DNA from 2 places in the Bradyrhizobium sp. I71 genome. Region 1 is predicted to be linked to the other one. Evidence: riboswitches for the same ligand, from Rfam matches in the RefSeq annotation. Region 1 holds a riboswitch; the other holds the start of a gene.
What was found. A riboswitch is a leader RNA that binds a small molecule or an ion and turns the genes downstream of it on or off. The one in region 1 is predicted to bind glycine.
Positions count from the first base shown of each region.

Region 1 (7,750 bases):
GGCGATGTCGTCGACGGTGACGCCTGAGGTCGTCTTCAGCGGCCGCGGGTCGACGATGCATTCATGCGCGACGCGGCCCTTCTCGTTCCTGTAGAGCACCGGGAAGTGCGCATCGAGACGCGCTGCGATGTAGTTGGCGTTGAGGATCGCGATCTCGGTCGCGCGCTTCAATCCTTCGCCGCCCATCATCAGGATGTAGATGTAGGAGATGGTCAGGATCGAGGCCGAGCCGAACGGCGCGGCCGAGACCGGGCCGACCGGTGCTTCGGCATTCGTTGCCGGATGACCCGGCAGGAACGACGCAAGATGCGCCTTGACGCCGATCGGGCCCATGCCGGGACCGCCGCCGCCATGCGGGATGCAGAAGGTCTTGTGCAGGTTGAGATGGCTGACATCGGCGCCGTAATCGCCCGGTCTGCTCAGGCCGACCTGGGCGTTGAGATTGGCGCCGTCGAGATACACCTGGCCGCCATGGGCGTGGACGATGTCGCAGATCTCGCGGATGTGCTCCTCGAACACGCCATGCGTCGAGGGATAGGTGATCATGACTGCGGCGAGGTCGTTCGAATGCTTCTCTGCCTTGGCGCGGAGATCATTGACGTCGACGTCGCCGTTCTTCTCGCAGGCGACCACCACCACGTCCATGCCGGCCATCGCGGCCGAAGCCGGGTTGGTGCCGTGGGCGGAGGAGGGGATCAGGCAGATCTTGCGGTGGCTCTGTCCGCGCGCGGCGTGATAGCCGCGGATCGCGAGCAGCCCGGCATATTCGCCCTGCGCGCCCGAATTCGGCTGCAGCGAGATCGCGTCATAGCCGGTGATGTCGCACAGCCACTTTTCCAGCCGCGCGAACAGCGCGTGGTAGCCGGCGGCCTGCTCGCGCGGCACGAACGGGTGCAGCGTCGCAAACTCCGGCCAGGTCAGCGGCATCATCTCGGTGGTCGCGTTCAGCTTCATGGTGCAGGAGCCGAGCGGGATCATGGCGCGGTCGAGCGCGAGATCGCGATCGCTGAGCTTGCGCATGTAGCGCAGCATCTCGGTCTCCGAGCGATGCGCGTGGAAGACCGGATGAGTGAGGAACGGGGTGGTGCGCTTCAGCGTCTCCGGCAGCGCCTCGCGCGTCCCGGCGTCGATCTCGGCATAAGCGAAGGTGCCGCCGAAGGCGCGCCAGACCGCTTCCACCGTCGCAGGCGTCGTGGTCTCGTCGAGCGCGATGCGCAGTGCGGTGTCACCGATGCCGAGATTGATCTGTTCGGCCGCGGCACGCGCGACGATCTCGGCGCGCCTGGCGCCGGCATCGACGCTGAGCGTGTCGAAGAAGTTCTCGGACTGCGGCGCAAAGCCGAGCTTGCGCAGGCCGCTCGCGAGCACGGCGGTGCGGCGGTGGACGTTGCGCGCGATCTGCGAGAGCCCCTCGGGGCCGTGATAGACCGCATACATCGAGGCGATCACGGCGAGCAGCACCTGCGCGGTGCAGATGTTGGAGGTCGCCTTCTCGCGGCGGATGTGCTGCTCGCGCGTCTGCAGCGCGAGGCGGTAGGCCGGCATGCCGCGGGAATCCACGGAGAGGCCGACGATGCGGCCGGGCAGCGAGCGCTTCAGCGCATCGCGCACCGCCATATAGGCCGCATGCGGTCCGCCATAGCCCATCGGCACGCCAAAACGCTGCGCCGAGCCGATGGCGATATCGGCCCCGAGCTCGCCGGGCGAGGCGATCAGCGTCAGCGCCAAGAGATCGGCGGCGAGAATCGCGAGCGCGCCCTTGGCCTTCAGCGCTGATATCGCGGGCCTGAGGTCGCGCAATGCGCCCGAGGAGCCCGGATATTGCAGCAGCGCGCCAAGCACGTCCGCCTTGTCGAGATCGGTGAGGGGATCGCCGACGATCAGGGTCCAGCCCAGCGGCTCGGCGCGGGTCCGCATCACGGCCAGCGTCTGCGGATGCACGTCCTTGTCGACGAAGAAAGCCTTCGCCTTGACCTGCGAGTGCCGCTCCGCGAGCGCCATGGCTTCGGCGGCGGCGGTGGCCTCGTCGAGCAGCGAGGCGTTGGCGACGTCGAGCCCGGTGAGGTCGCAGATCATGGTCTGGAAGTTGAACAGCGCCTCCAGTCGGCCCTGGCTGATCTCGGGCTGGTAGGGCGTATAGGCCGTGTACCAGGCCGGATTCTCCAGGATGTTGCGCTGGATGACGGCGGGCAGGATCGTGCCGGAATAGCCTTGGCCGATCAGCGAGGTGAAGACCTGGTTCTGGGCTGCGAGCTCGCCCATATGCGCGATCGCCTCGGTTTCGCTGAGCGGCTTGCCGAGATCGAGCGGGGCGGCCTGCCGGATCGACGCCGGCAGCGTCTCCGCCATCAGCGCGTCGACGCTTTTCGCGCCGACGGCCTCGAGCATTGCGGTGACGTCGCGCGCCGAGGGGCCGATGTGGCGGCGGACGAAAGAGGCGGCGGTGTCGCCGTTGGATTTGCGGTGCGCGGTCATCGCTTGCTCCATCCTCGTTAAGCCGTATGGGCCTTGTAGGCGGCTTCATCCATGAGGCTGCCGAGCTCGCTCTTGTCTGCCATCTTGATCTTGAAGAACCAGGCCGCGCCCTGCGCATCCGAGTTCACCAGCGCCGGCTCGGCGGCGAGCGCCTCGTTGGCCTCGAGCACTTCGCCCGTAACAGGCGCGTAGACGTCGGAGGCGGCCTTCACCGATTCCACGACGGCGGCGGCCTCGGCCTTCTTCAAGCTCCGGCCGACCTTGGGCAATTCGACGAACACGACGTCGCCGAGCTGCTGCTGAGCGTAATCGGTGATGCCGACGGTGGCGACGTCGCCGTCGATCGCGAGCCATTCATGGTCGGAGGTGTACAGCGTCGTGGTCATTGTCTTGTCCTCAGCGTTTGTAGGTGTTTTTCACGAAGGGCATGGCGGCGACTGCGAGCGGCAGGCGCTGGCCGCGCACCTCGGCGAAGAGTTTCGTGCCGAGCGCGCTCAGATTCGTGGGCACATAGCCCATCGCGACCGGCGCATTCAGGCTCGGGCCGAAACCGCCCGAGGTGACCTTGCCGATCGGCTCGCCTGCGGCCGGATCCGCAAACAGCGGCGCGCCCTCGCGCACCGGCGCGCGGCCCTCGGCACGCAGGCCGACGCGGCGGCGGGACGCGCCGTTGTCGAAATGGGCGAGGATTTTCTCGGCGCCGGGAAAGCCGCCAGCGCGAATCCCGCCGCTGCGGCGGCTCTTCTGCACCGACCATTCCAGCGCGGCCTCGACCGGCGTTGTCGCGGTGTCGATGTCGTGGCCGTACAGGCAAAGCCCGGCTTCGAGCCGCAGGCTGTCGCGGGCGCCGAGGCCGATTGGCAGCACGTCCGGGTTTTCGAGCAGCGTCCTGGTCAGGCGCTCGGCGTCCGCAGCGGGAACGGAGATTTCGAAGCCGTCCTCGCCGGTATAGCCGGAGCGCGAGACGAAGCATTTGATGCCGGCGACCTCATGCGGGCCGGCATCCATGAATGTCATGGACGGCGCCTCTGCACACAATTTCGCCAGCGCCGCTTCCGCCTTCGGGCCCTGCAGCGCGATCAGCGCGCGGTCGGCAAGAGAATCGATGACGCAGTCGTCCGCGAGGTGCGCGCGAAGATGCGCCTCGTCCGCGTCCTTGCAGGCGGCGTTGACGACCAGGAACAGGTGATCGCCGAAATTGGCGACCATGAGATCGTCGAGGATGCCGCCGTCCGCATTGGTGAACTGGGCGTAGCGCTGCCGGTTGGGCGCGATCGCCGCGATGTCCTGCGGCACCAGCCGTTCCAGCGCACGGGCGGCGTCCTCGACCTTGCCCGACTTCGGCCGGAGCGCGAGCTGGCCCATATGGGAGACGTCGAACAGCCCGGCCGCGGCGCGCGTATGGAGGTGCTCCTTCAGCACGCCCGCAGGGTACTGCACGGGCATGTCATAGCCGGCGAACGGCACCATCTTGCCGCCGAGGGACACATGCAGGGCGTGGAGGGGCGTATGTCGGAGAGATTTCTGGTCGTCGGGTACTGGCATCACAGGGGTCCTCGGCGGTTCCCCGGGGACAATTCCCCGGGCCAACCTGTCGAAGCCCCATCTGTCGCTGTGCCTGAGAGTATTATCCCGTCGGCGGACGCCACCCGGGTTCTTAGGCCCGTCGGCGCCTCTTTCCAGATGCTGTCAAAGCCACGCGGTCCTTTTGCCTGAGAGTTTCCGGGGCGGTTGCTCCTTCGGCGCCGGCAGTAAAGCCGGTCTCTCCCGACGTGGCCGTACGATATAGATGGTTACAGACCACAGGCCGGCCAAGCCTGTCAACGCGGCGGTTTCGCCTTTTCAACCGGGATTGCGCGCCTGCGGCAACCCTCTGATCTCCTTGCACAGTTTCTGGACACTGAAGCAGGCCTTGTCTAAAAGCGCTTTGGCCCGCAGATATCAGCCCTAACCTCTGGTTTGGATGGCAGGAAGCGGGTCCAAGCACACCCGATTGGATGAACATGAGCGGCGTCAACGAGATCAGGTCGACCTTTCTGAACTTCTTTGCCGAGAACGGCCACGAGATCGTGCCGTCCTCGCCATTGGTGCCGCGCAACGACCCCACGTTGATGTTCACCAATGCCGGCATGGTGCAGTTCAAGAACGTCTTCACCGGCGTGGAGAAGCGGCCCTATCAGCGCGCCACCACCTCGCAGAAATGCGTGCGCGCCGGCGGCAAGCACAACGACCTCGACAATGTCGGCTACACCGCGCGCCATCTCACCTTCTTCGAGATGCTCGGCAATTTCTCGTTCGGCGACTATTTCAAGGAGCGCGCGATCGAGCTTGCCTGGAAGCTGATCACCACCGAGTTCGGGCTGAAGAAGGACAAGCTGCTCGTCACGGTCTATCACACCGACGACGAGGCGGCGGGCCTGTGGAAGAAGATCGCCGGCTTCTCCGAAGACCGCATCATCCGCATCCCGACCTCGGACAATTTCTGGGCGATGGGCGACACCGGCCCGTGCGGCCCGTGCTCGGAGATCTTCATCGACCGCGGCGAGCACATCTGGGGCGGGCCTCCGGGCTCGCCGGAGGAGGACGGCGACCGCTTCCTCGAATTCTGGAATCTCGTGTTCATGCAGTTCGAGCAGGTGACGAAGGAGGAGCGCCAGCCGCTGCCGCGTCCCTCGATCGACACCGGCATGGGCCTGGAGCGGATGGCCTGCATCCTCCAGGGCGTCGAGAGCGTGTTCGAGACCGACCTGTTCAAGAACCTGATCGATGCGACGGCGTCCGCGCTCGGCACCGGGCCGAGCGAGCAGACCGTGGCCTCGTTCCGCGTCATCGCCGACCATCTGCGCTCCTCCGCGTTCCTCGTCGCCGACGGCGTGCTGCCCTCGAACGAGGGCCGCGGCTACGTGCTGCGCCGGATCATGCGCCGTGCCATGCGCCATGCGCAGCTGCTGGGCGCCAAGGAGCCGCTGATGCACCGGCTGGTCTGGGCGCTGGTGCGCGAGATGGGCCAGGCCTATCCCGACCTGATGCGCGCGGAGAATCTGATCGAGGAAACGCTGCGGCTGGAAGAGACCCGCTTCCGCAAGACGCTGTCGCGCGGCCTTGCCATCCTCGACGAGAAGTCGGCCGGCCTGAAGAAGGGCGACATGTTCGACGGCGACGTCGCCTTCACGCTCTACGACACCTACGGCTTCCCGCTGGACCTGACGCAGGACGCGTTGAAGTCGCGCGGCATCGGCGTCGACCAGGCGGCGTTCACGGATGCGATGGAGCGCCAGAAGGTGAAGGCGCGCGAGTCCTGGAAGGGCTCGGGCGAGGCGGCTTCCGAGGCGATCTGGTTCCCGCTGCGCGAGAAGCTGGGTGCGACCGAATTCCTGGGCTACGAGACCGAGAGCGCCGAAGGCGTAGTGTCCGCGCTGGTCAAGGACGGCCACGAAGTTGCCAGCCTCAAGGCCGGCGAGACGGGCGCGATCGTGCTCAACCAGACGCCGTTCTATGCGGAGTCCGGCGGCCAGGTCGGCGACACCGGCGTGCTGACGGGTGAGGGCGGCGTCAAGTTCCGCGTCACCGACACGCAGAAGAAGCTCGGCGATTTCTTCGTTCACATCGGCACGGTCGAGAGCGGCGAAATCAGGCTCGGCACCGCGCTGCAGCTCGAGGTCGATCATTCGCGGCGCTCCTCGATCCGCGCCCATCACTCGGCGACGCATCTCATCCACGAGGCGCTGCGCCAGGTGCTCGGCGACCACATCGCCCAGCGCGGCTCGATGGTCGCACCCGACCGCCTGCGTTTCGACTTCGTGCATCCGAAGCCAATCACGGCGGAGGAGCTCGCCCGCGTCGAGGACATCGCCAACGACGTGGTGCTGGAGAACGACGAGGTCACCACGCGGATCATGGGCGTGGACGAGGCCCGCGAGGCCGGTGCACGCGCGCTGTTCGGCGAGAAATACGGTGACGAGGTCCGCGTCGTCTCGATGGGCAGGACCGCGCGCGAGCGCGGCGCCAACGCGCTCGGCTGGTCGGTCGAGCTCTGCGGCGGCACCCACGTCAAGCGCACCGGCGATATCGGCCTGATCACGCTGACGGGCGAGAGCGCGGTCGCATCCGGCGTGCGCCGCATCGAGGCGCTGACCGGCAATTACGCGCGCAGGCACGCCAACGACACCATGGCGCTGGCGAAGACCGCGGCGAACGAGCTGCGCACCTCCCTCGACGACGTGCCGGCCCGCATTGCCGCGCTGATGGAGGAGCGCAAGAAGCTCGAGCGCGAGCTCTCCGACGCCCGCAAGAAGCTCGCGATGGGCGGCGGCGCCTCCGCCGGCAACGGCGCAGCCTCAAGCGTGCGCGAGGTCGGCGACGTCAAGCTGATGGCGCGCGCGGTGGAAGGCATCGAGATGAAGGATCTCAAGAGCCTCGCCGACGACGGCAAGAAGCAGATCGGCTCCGGCGTCGTCGCCATCGTCGGCGTCACCGAGGACGGCAAGGCCGGTGTGGTCGTCGGCGTCACGCAGGACCTCACCGCGCGCTTCAACGCCGTGAACCTCGTGCGCATCGCCTCCGAGGCGCTCGGCGGCAAGGGCGGCGGCGGCCGGCCCGACATGGCCCAGGCCGGCGGCCCCGACGGCGCCAAGGCGGCGGCCGCGCTCACCGCGATCGAAAAAGCGATGGCGGGCGCTTAAGTCGCCATGGCCCCCGTTCCGCGCGGACGTGGGCTTCGCGATCCCGAATTTCGGGATCGCCTGTACGATTTGCTGGAGCACGATCCGCTGGCCTATTCGGTCGGGTCGCGCTTCATCCAGCTGATCATTGGGGTCATCGTGCTCAATGTGGCCGCGATGATCCTCGCCTCGGTGCCGGAGTTCGATGCGCAGTTCGGCACGCTGTTCGCAGGCATCACCGTCCTGTCCGTGATCGTGTTCGCGCTGGAATATGCGGCGCGGCTGTGGACGGTGGCGGGGCACACCCAGCGCAAGGGCTCCGCGCTGGCCGACCGGCTCGGCTACGCATTCTCCGCGCTCGGCATCATCGATCTCATGGCGTTCCTGCCGGCGGCAATCGTGCTCGCCACCGGCGGGCATGCGACGCTGGCCGCGCTCGGCGTGCTGCCGTTCTTCAAGCTGATCCGCTATTCGCCGGCGATGCGCTCGCTGCTCGCGGCCGTGCATGCCGAGCGGCGGGCGCTGGTCGGCTGCATCGTCATCCTGATCGGCGCGGTGCTGACCTTCGCCTCGCTGCTCTACGCCATCGAGCGCGACGTGCAGCCGGACAAGCT
Region 1 is NZ_CP059398.1:951,188-958,937, reverse strand. Features, by position in the region: gene gcvP (aminomethyl-transferring glycine dehydrogenase) at 1-2,475, opposite strand, end outside; gene gcvH (glycine cleavage system protein GcvH) at 2,493-2,861, opposite strand; gene gcvT (glycine cleavage system aminomethyltransferase GcvT) at 2,872-4,020, opposite strand; glycine riboswitch at 4,167-4,255, opposite strand; gene alaS (alanine--tRNA ligase) at 4,479-7,157, shown strand; gene FJV43_RS04795 (cyclic nucleotide-gated ion channel) at 7,164-7,750, shown strand, end outside.

Region 2 (7,750 bases), 140 kb from region 1:
CCGAGCCGATTCTGGATCTCGTCCAGCAGTTCCAGCACCTGTGCCTGCACGGAGACGTCGAGCGCGGAGACCGCCTCGTCCGCGACCAGCACGTCCGGATCGAGCGCGAGCGCGCGTGCGATGGCGATGCGCTGGCGCTGGCCGCCGGAGAACTGGTGCGGATAGCGCGACACGGCATCTGCCGGCAGGCCGACGAGCTCGAGCAGTTCGCGCGCCCGCTTCATCGCATCGGCCTGGGAGACGCCGTAGTTGATCGGGCCTTCCGCGATGCTGTCGCCAACGGTCACGCGCGGGTTCAACGAGCGGTAGGGATCCTGGAACACGATCTGGATCTTCTGCCGGTGCGGCTGGAGCAGACGGCGCGAGATGTCGGCGATCTCGCGACCGGCGAGGCGCACGCCACCGGAGGTCGGATCGATCAGGCGGACGATGCAGCGTGCCACCGTGGACTTGCCCGAGCCGCTTTCGCCGACGATGCCGAGGGTGCGGCCCTTGCGCAGCGTCAGCGTGACCTTGTCGGCGGCGACGACCTCGCGGCCTTTGCCGAAGAAGGAGCGCTCTTTATAGACCTTGCTGAGCTCGTTGGCTTCCAGCACCACGGGCTCGCGGCTGTCCTCGCGCGGCGCCCGCGGCACCAGGCTCGGTACCGAGGCGAGCAGGTTGCGGGTGTATTCCATGGTCGGATTGCGCAGCACGGTGTCGAGCGGGCCGGTCTCGACCAGGCGGCCCTGCCGCATCACCGCGACGCGGTCGGCGATCTCGGCGACCACCCCCATGTCGTGCGTGATGAACAGCACGGCGGTGCCGTGATCGCGCTGCAGCTCGCGGATCAGCGTCAGGATCTGTTTCTGCGTGGTGACGTCGAGCGCGGTGGTCGGCTCGTCGGCAATGAGGAGCTTCGGCTCCAGCACCAGCGCCATCGCGATCATGATGCGCTGGCGCTGGCCTCCGGAGAGGCGGTGCGGATAGGAGGCGAAGATGCGCTCGACCTGGGGCAGGTGGACCTGCTCCATCATGTCGAGGATGCGTTTCTTTCGTGCTTTCCCGTCGAGATCGGTATGCGCGCGCAGCACCTCGTCGATCTGGCGGCCGACCGGCACCACCGGATTCAGCGCGGTCATCGGCTCCTGGAAGATCATGGCCATCTTCGTCGCGCGAAGCTGGCGCAGGCGGCGGTCGGTCGCGGTGAGCAGTTCCTCGCCGACCAGCTTGATGCTGCCGCCGGTGGGAACCAGCGTGCCCTTCGGCAGGAGGCCCATCGTGGTGAGCGACGTCACCGACTTGCCCGAGCCGCTTTCGCCGACGAGGCACAGCGTCTCGCGCTCGCGCACCTGGATCGAGATGCCGTCGATGATGTTCACGCCCTTCGGCTTCTTGCCGATGGAAACGACGAGGTTGTTGATGTCGAGGATAGTGTTGGTCATCACTTGCCTTCCCGCTGCTTCATGCGCGGATCGAGTGCGTCGCGGGCGGCGTCGCCGATCAGGTTGATGCTGAGGATGGCGATCGAGAGCAAGAGGCCCGGCCAGAAGATCAGCGACGGCTTGATCTGGAAATACTGGCGGCCCTCGGCCATGATGTTGCCCCAGGTCGGCGTCTCCGGCGAGATGCCGGCGCCGAGGAAGGAGAGGATGGCCTCGGTCAGAATGGCGCTCGCGCAGACATAGGTGCCCTGGACGATCAGCGGCGCGATCGTGTTCGGCATCAGGTGGCGCCACATGATCTTCGGCAGGCTGGAGCCGACCGAGATCGCGGCCTCGACGTAAGGCTCCTCGCGCGCCGACAGCACGACCGAGCGCACCAGGCGCGCCACCCGCGGAATCTCGGGAATGGTGATCGCGATCAGCACGGTCCAGATGCTGGCGCCGGACAGCGACACCACGGCGATCGCGAGCAGGATGCTCGGCATCGCCATCAGGCCGTCCATGACGCGCATCAGCACGGAATCGACCAGCTTGAAGAAGCCGGAGACGAGGCCGATCGCGAGCCCGATGACGATCGACAGGATCGCCGAGCCGATGCCGATCAGAAGCGAGATGCGGCCGCCATAGATCACGCGCGACAACAGGTCGCGGCCGTAGGCGTCGGTGCCAAGCAGGAATTGCGAGGAGGAGGGCTTGAGCCGCTGCGACGGCGCGAGCTGGATCGGATCATGCGGCGCGATCAGCGGCGCGAGGATCGAGACCACCACGACCAGCGTGAGCAGGACCGTCGCAGTCGCAATGATGGGCGTCGAGGTGAGGAATCCGAATCGCGGCCGCAGCGGCGACGTGATCGGGATGGACGACTGGGGAAGGGTATCGACCGACATTTGTATCCTTATCCTTGCCTCAGTACCGGATCCGGGGATCGAGCAGGGTGTAGGCGACGTCGATGAGAAGATTGACGACGACATAGATCAGCGACGTCAGCAGGATCATCGCCTGGATCACCGGATAGTCGCGCGCCAGCACCGCATCAACGGTGAGGCGGCCGATGCCGGGGATGTTGAACACGCTCTCGGTGACGACGACGCCGGAGATCAGGAGCGCGAAGCCGGTGCCGATCACGGTGATCACGGGGACCGCGGCGTTGCGCAGCGCATGGCGCATCATCACCGCGACCTCGTTGATGCCTTTGGCGCGCGCGGTACGGACATAGTCCTCGCCGAGCACGTCGAGCATCGCCGCGCGCGTCATGCGCGCGATCAGGGCGATGTAGATGAAGGAGAGTGCGCAGGTCGGCAGGATGATGCGCTCGAAGAACGGCCCGAAGCCGTTCGAGATGCTGCGGAAGCCCTGCACCGGCACCCATCGCAGGTCGATGGCGAAGATCTGGATCAGGAGATAGCCGACCACGAACACCGGCACCGAGAAGCCGAGCACGGACAGGCCCATCACGAAGCGGTCGATCCAGGTGCCGTGCTTCCAGGCCGCGATCACCCCCAGGGGGACGGCGACGACGACTGCGAGGATGATGGTCGACAGCGCGATCGAGATCGACGGCTCGACGCGCTGGCCGATCATCTTCATCACCGGCAGGTTGGAGATCAGCGAGGTCCCGAGGTCGCCGTGCAGCAGCTTGTTCACCCATGTGATGAACTGCACGATCAGGGGCTCGTTCAGGCCGAGCGAGGCGCGGATGCGCTCGAGCCGTTCCGGTGTCGCGTTGTCGCCGGCGAGAATCGCGGCGGGATCCCCCGGCGTCAGCCGCAGAAGCAGGAACACGAACAGCGCGACGACGCCCATCACGGGCACCGCGGCCAGAACGCGGCGAATAAGATAACCCAGCATGCACTTATCTCCGGCTACGGAACGTGTGGAGCCCTGAGGCTCCCGTGAACTCTGTCGTGTCTATCATGCCTATCACTTGGGCTGGAAAGGCCGCTCGGAGACGCCGTCCTCTTAGGGCAAATTGTGTGCCAAGGGCTGCGCCGTAGCAAGAGGCCGGCATGTCTCCGATATCGACCACTCAGGATGCATGTCGCAGTTCACGCTCAACCCCAAGTGAAGGGACCGTCGGCGGAGCGTTGAGGCCGCGCCAGCCGTCGATGGTCTGGGCGATCATCTGCGCCGTCGCGGCCGACAGAGTCCAGCCGAGATGGCCGTGGCCGGTGTTGAAGAACACGCCCGGTATCCGCCCGGCGCGCACGACCGGCATCATGTTCGGCATCATCGGGCGCAGCCCGGCCCACGGCACGACGCGCGACGTTTCGACGGCGGGGAAGTTGTTGCGCACCCAGTCGATCAGCGGCTGCACGCGGTCGGCGCGGATGTCGCGATTGAAGTCGTTGAATTCGGCGGTGCCGGCGACGCGAAAACGATCGGCGCCGAGCCGGCTGGTGACGATCTTGGCGGCCTCGTCGAGCAGGCTCACCGTCGGGGTGGCGTTGCGGCTTTCGGCGGTGTCGAGCTGCACGGTGATCGAGTAGCCCTTCACCGGATAGACGTTGACGCGCTCGTCCAGCAGGGCGGCGAAGTGACGGCTCGCAACGCCCGCGCAGACCACGACGCCGTCCGCGTTCAGTGCGCCGCGCGCGGCCGCGACGGCATCGCTCGCGGCCAGATCGGCCCAGCCGATGACGAAGCCGCTGCCGGCACGTGCGATCGAATCGATATTGGCCTCGTGGATGAAGGTCGCGCCACGCCGCTTGCAGGCTTCCGCCAGGCCGCGGGTGAACTTGTGGATATCGCCGGTCGCATCCGACGGCGTGTAGAAGCCGCCATAATAGTCCTTGCGCAGTGTCGGCTCGATGCTGCGGATTTCCTCCGACGTCACCGGGCGGCGGTCGAGGCCGCCTTCCTGCAGCAGCGCGTTGACGCGCAGACCGGATTCGAAGCCGGCCTTGTCACGATAGATGTGGAGGATGCCGCGGCGTTCGAGATCGAAGTCGATTCCTTCGCGCGCCGCGATGTCGAACAGATACCTGCGCGCTTCGATCGCGAGCCGCGTGGTCTCGATGGTGTTGGCGCGGTAGTTGCCGATGTTGGCGACGAACTCGCTCATCCACGAATATTTGTGCCAGTTCGGCCGCGGGTTCATCAGCAGCGGCGCGTCGCGCCGAAACATCCAGCGCAAGCCCTTCAGGATCGTCGCCGTGCTGTTCCACACTTCGGCGTTCGATGCGGAGAGCTGCCCGCCATTGGCGAAGGACGTCTCCATCGCGGCGTAGCGGTGCTTGTCGAGCACCGTCACCTTGTAGCCGCGTTCGAGCAGGGCATAGGCGGTCGTGACGCCGGTGATGCCGGCGCCGATGATGGCAATATGGGTCATGGTGAAGTTCGGGGCTCCCGTGAGTTAGAGTCGGCGGACCGCCGGCCGTAAGGCCGTTGGCGGCGCCCCATCTGTCACGGTTACCTGAGAGCTTGATCCGCTGCGGATCTCGCAACGGACTATCCCCTTCGGTGGACGTCACGATTGCCTGAAATCGCGCCGCCTCTCTCCAGATCGTCCTGACGAAACGGTCCTTTTGCCTGAGAGTTTCCGGGGCGGTTGCTCCGTCGGCGCCGCGACGAAGGCCGAAAGCCTTCGCTGCGATCTCTCCCGCATCATCGCGTGGACGGCCGAGCAGTACGATACGCCTCATTTTTAGACAAGGCTAAATTTCGACCGTGACTGCCGACGTATTGTGCAGTGCAAATTCGATTCAATTACTCCAGAGTCGCCAGCAGACCTGCCATCAGCCGGCCGCGCTCGACCAGGCTATCGACCTCGATGAACTCCTCCAGCGTGTGGCCATTGCCGCCGCGGACACCGAGGCCGTCGAGCGTGGGAATTCCCATCGCGCCGGTGAAGTTGCCGTCGGAGCCGCCGCCGGAGCTGGCATGCGGTAATTCCGCGCCGAGCGATTTGGCGATGCCGCGCGCCTTCTCATAGAGCGCCATGGTACCCGCATCCGGCTCCCAAACCGGACGCGTCACGCCGCGCGTGACCTTGAACGTGACGTCGTTGGTGGTGCCCGACAGCGCCAGCATCCTCTCGACACCGCGGTCAAGATCGGCCTGACGCTTGGCCATGGAGAGCGCTTCGCCGGTTGCGGTCGTCGCAACGCAATTGACCCATTGTCCGCCGTGGACGACGCCGACCGAGAAGGTGCAGTCCTCCGTCGTCATCGCGTCGATCGCGAGGATCTGCCGCGCCATCTCGCGGATCGCCGAGCGTCCGGCCGACAACGTGGCGCCGGCGTGGCTCGGCCGTCCCGTCGCCTCGAGATTGAAGCGCGCGATGGCGTAGCGTCCGGTCGTGACGCCGTTGTCGGCGCGGCCGGGCTCCGGCACCAGCACGTATTTGTTGCGCGCCGCTTCCGCCTCGATGATGTCCCGCGTCGAAGGCGTGCCGACTTCCTCATCCGGCGTGAACAGCACGGTGATCGGCAGCGGTGTGGTGAACGAGGCGCGCGCCAGTTGCCGTATCGCTTCCAGCGAGAGGTAATTGCCGCCCTTCATATCGTAGATGCCGGGGCCATAGCACTTGTTGCCCTCGCGCCGCCATTTCAGCTTCTCGATGGTGCCGACCGGATGAACGGTATCCATGTGTCCGGCGATCAGGATGCCCGGCTCGCCCTGCTTGGGATGAGGAAAGCGCGCGCGGATGACGCCACCAAAGCCCTGGCGGCCGGCAATGCGCTCGATCGTCGCACCCATGATCGCCATATCCCGCGCCGCGATATCGAGCATGCGGTCCACGGCGCCTGCATCCCAGGTCGGACTCTCGCATTCGACCCAGCCGCGCAGGCCCTCGAGCATCGCCTCGGAATCAAAGGGAAGATTGGCAGGATTCATCTCAATGTCTCTCAAGCTTCGAAAGATGGAACGCGCATTGCATCGGCGCGGGGCAGGACAAGCGGAGGGTGTTGTAGAGCCAAACCGATCTTTGTGGAGCCCGTGCGCGCGCCGTGAGGGGCTGCGACGAAACCGGATTGACGCGCTCGGCACTGTCTGCAAGTCTCAAAAAGATAAAGGCATTGCATGAGGTTAGTTCGCCCAACGAATGAACCGCATGCTCAACCAATGACCTGCCTTTGAACAGTTTCACGTCAGGAGAACTTTCTATGTTCCACTTCATGCGCCGGGGGCGTCGCGCGTTCGCCTCCAAACTTGCGCTGTCGGTCGTCGCGCTTTCGACCGCGCTGGCCTCGCCAGTGCTTGCGGCCGGCAAGACCATCACGGCGGTGATGCATTCGGATCTGCGCATCATCGACCCGATCTTCACCACGGCCTACATCACGCGCGACCATGGCTACATGGTTTACGACACGCTGGTGGCGCCGGATTCGAGCTTCAAGATCCAGCCGCAGATGGCGGACTGGAAGATCTCCGACGACAAGCTCACCTATACCTTCACGCTGCGCGACGGCCTGAAATGGCATGACGGTGCGCCGGTGACGGCGGAAGACTGCGTTGCTTCGCTGAAGCGCTGGGCCGCGGTCGACGGCATGGGCCAGAAGCTCATGGACTTCACCGCGAGCATCGAGGCGACCGACGCCAAGACCATCACGCTGAAGCTGAAGGAGCCCTACGGCCTCGTGCTCGATTCCATCGGCAAGCCGTCCTCGCGCGTCGCCTTCATGATGCCGAAGCGCCTCGCCGAGACGCCGCCGGACAAGCAGATCCCGGAGCAGATCGGCTCGGGTCCCTTCAAGTTCGTGGCATCGGAATTCCAGCCCGGCGTGAAGGCGGTCTACGTCAAGAACACCGACTACGTGCCGCGCAAGGAGCCGGCGAGCTGGACCTCCGGCGGCAAGGTGGTGAAGGTGGATCGCGTCGAGTGGATCACCATGCCGGACTCGCAGACCGCAGTGAACGCGCTGCAGTCTGGCGACATCGACTTCATGGAGAACCTGCCGTTCGACATGCTGCCGGTGCTGGAAGCCAACAAGGAGCTCACGATCGAGGTCTCCAACAAGTTCGGTTTCCAGACGCTCGGCCGCATGAACTTCCTGCATCCGCCGTTCGACAACGTGAAGGTGCGGCGAGCTGCCCTGCTGGCGATGAACCAGAAGGACGTTCTCGATGCACTCGTCGGCAACGCCAAATATCAGAAGATCTGCGGCGCCTTCTTCGTGTGCGATACGCCGCTCGCGACCGACGTCGGCGCCGAGACTCTCATCAAGGGCAACGGCATGGCCGCAGCCAAGAAGGCGCTTGCCGAGTCCGGCTACGACGGCACACCGATCGTGATCATGGCGCCCGGCGACGTCACGACGCTCAAGGCGCAGCCGATCGTTGCAGCCCAGCTGCTGCGCGAGGCCGGCTTCAAGGTCGACCTGCAA
Region 2 is NZ_CP059398.1:812,725-820,474, reverse strand. Features, by position in the region: gene FJV43_RS04120 (ABC transporter ATP-binding protein) at 1-1,424, opposite strand, end outside; gene FJV43_RS04115 (ABC transporter permease) at 1,424-2,311, opposite strand; gene FJV43_RS04110 (ABC transporter permease) at 2,331-3,272, opposite strand; gene FJV43_RS04105 (D-amino acid dehydrogenase) at 3,451-4,752, opposite strand; glycine riboswitch at 4,822-4,927, opposite strand; glycine riboswitch at 4,931-5,035, opposite strand; gene FJV43_RS04100 (M20/M25/M40 family metallo-hydrolase) at 5,130-6,260, opposite strand; gene FJV43_RS04095 (ABC transporter substrate-binding protein) at 6,530-7,750, shown strand, end outside.
Region 2: another riboswitch for glycine. It lies ahead of FJV43_RS04105 (D-amino acid dehydrogenase); the one in region 1 lies ahead of gcvT (glycine cleavage system aminomethyltransferase GcvT).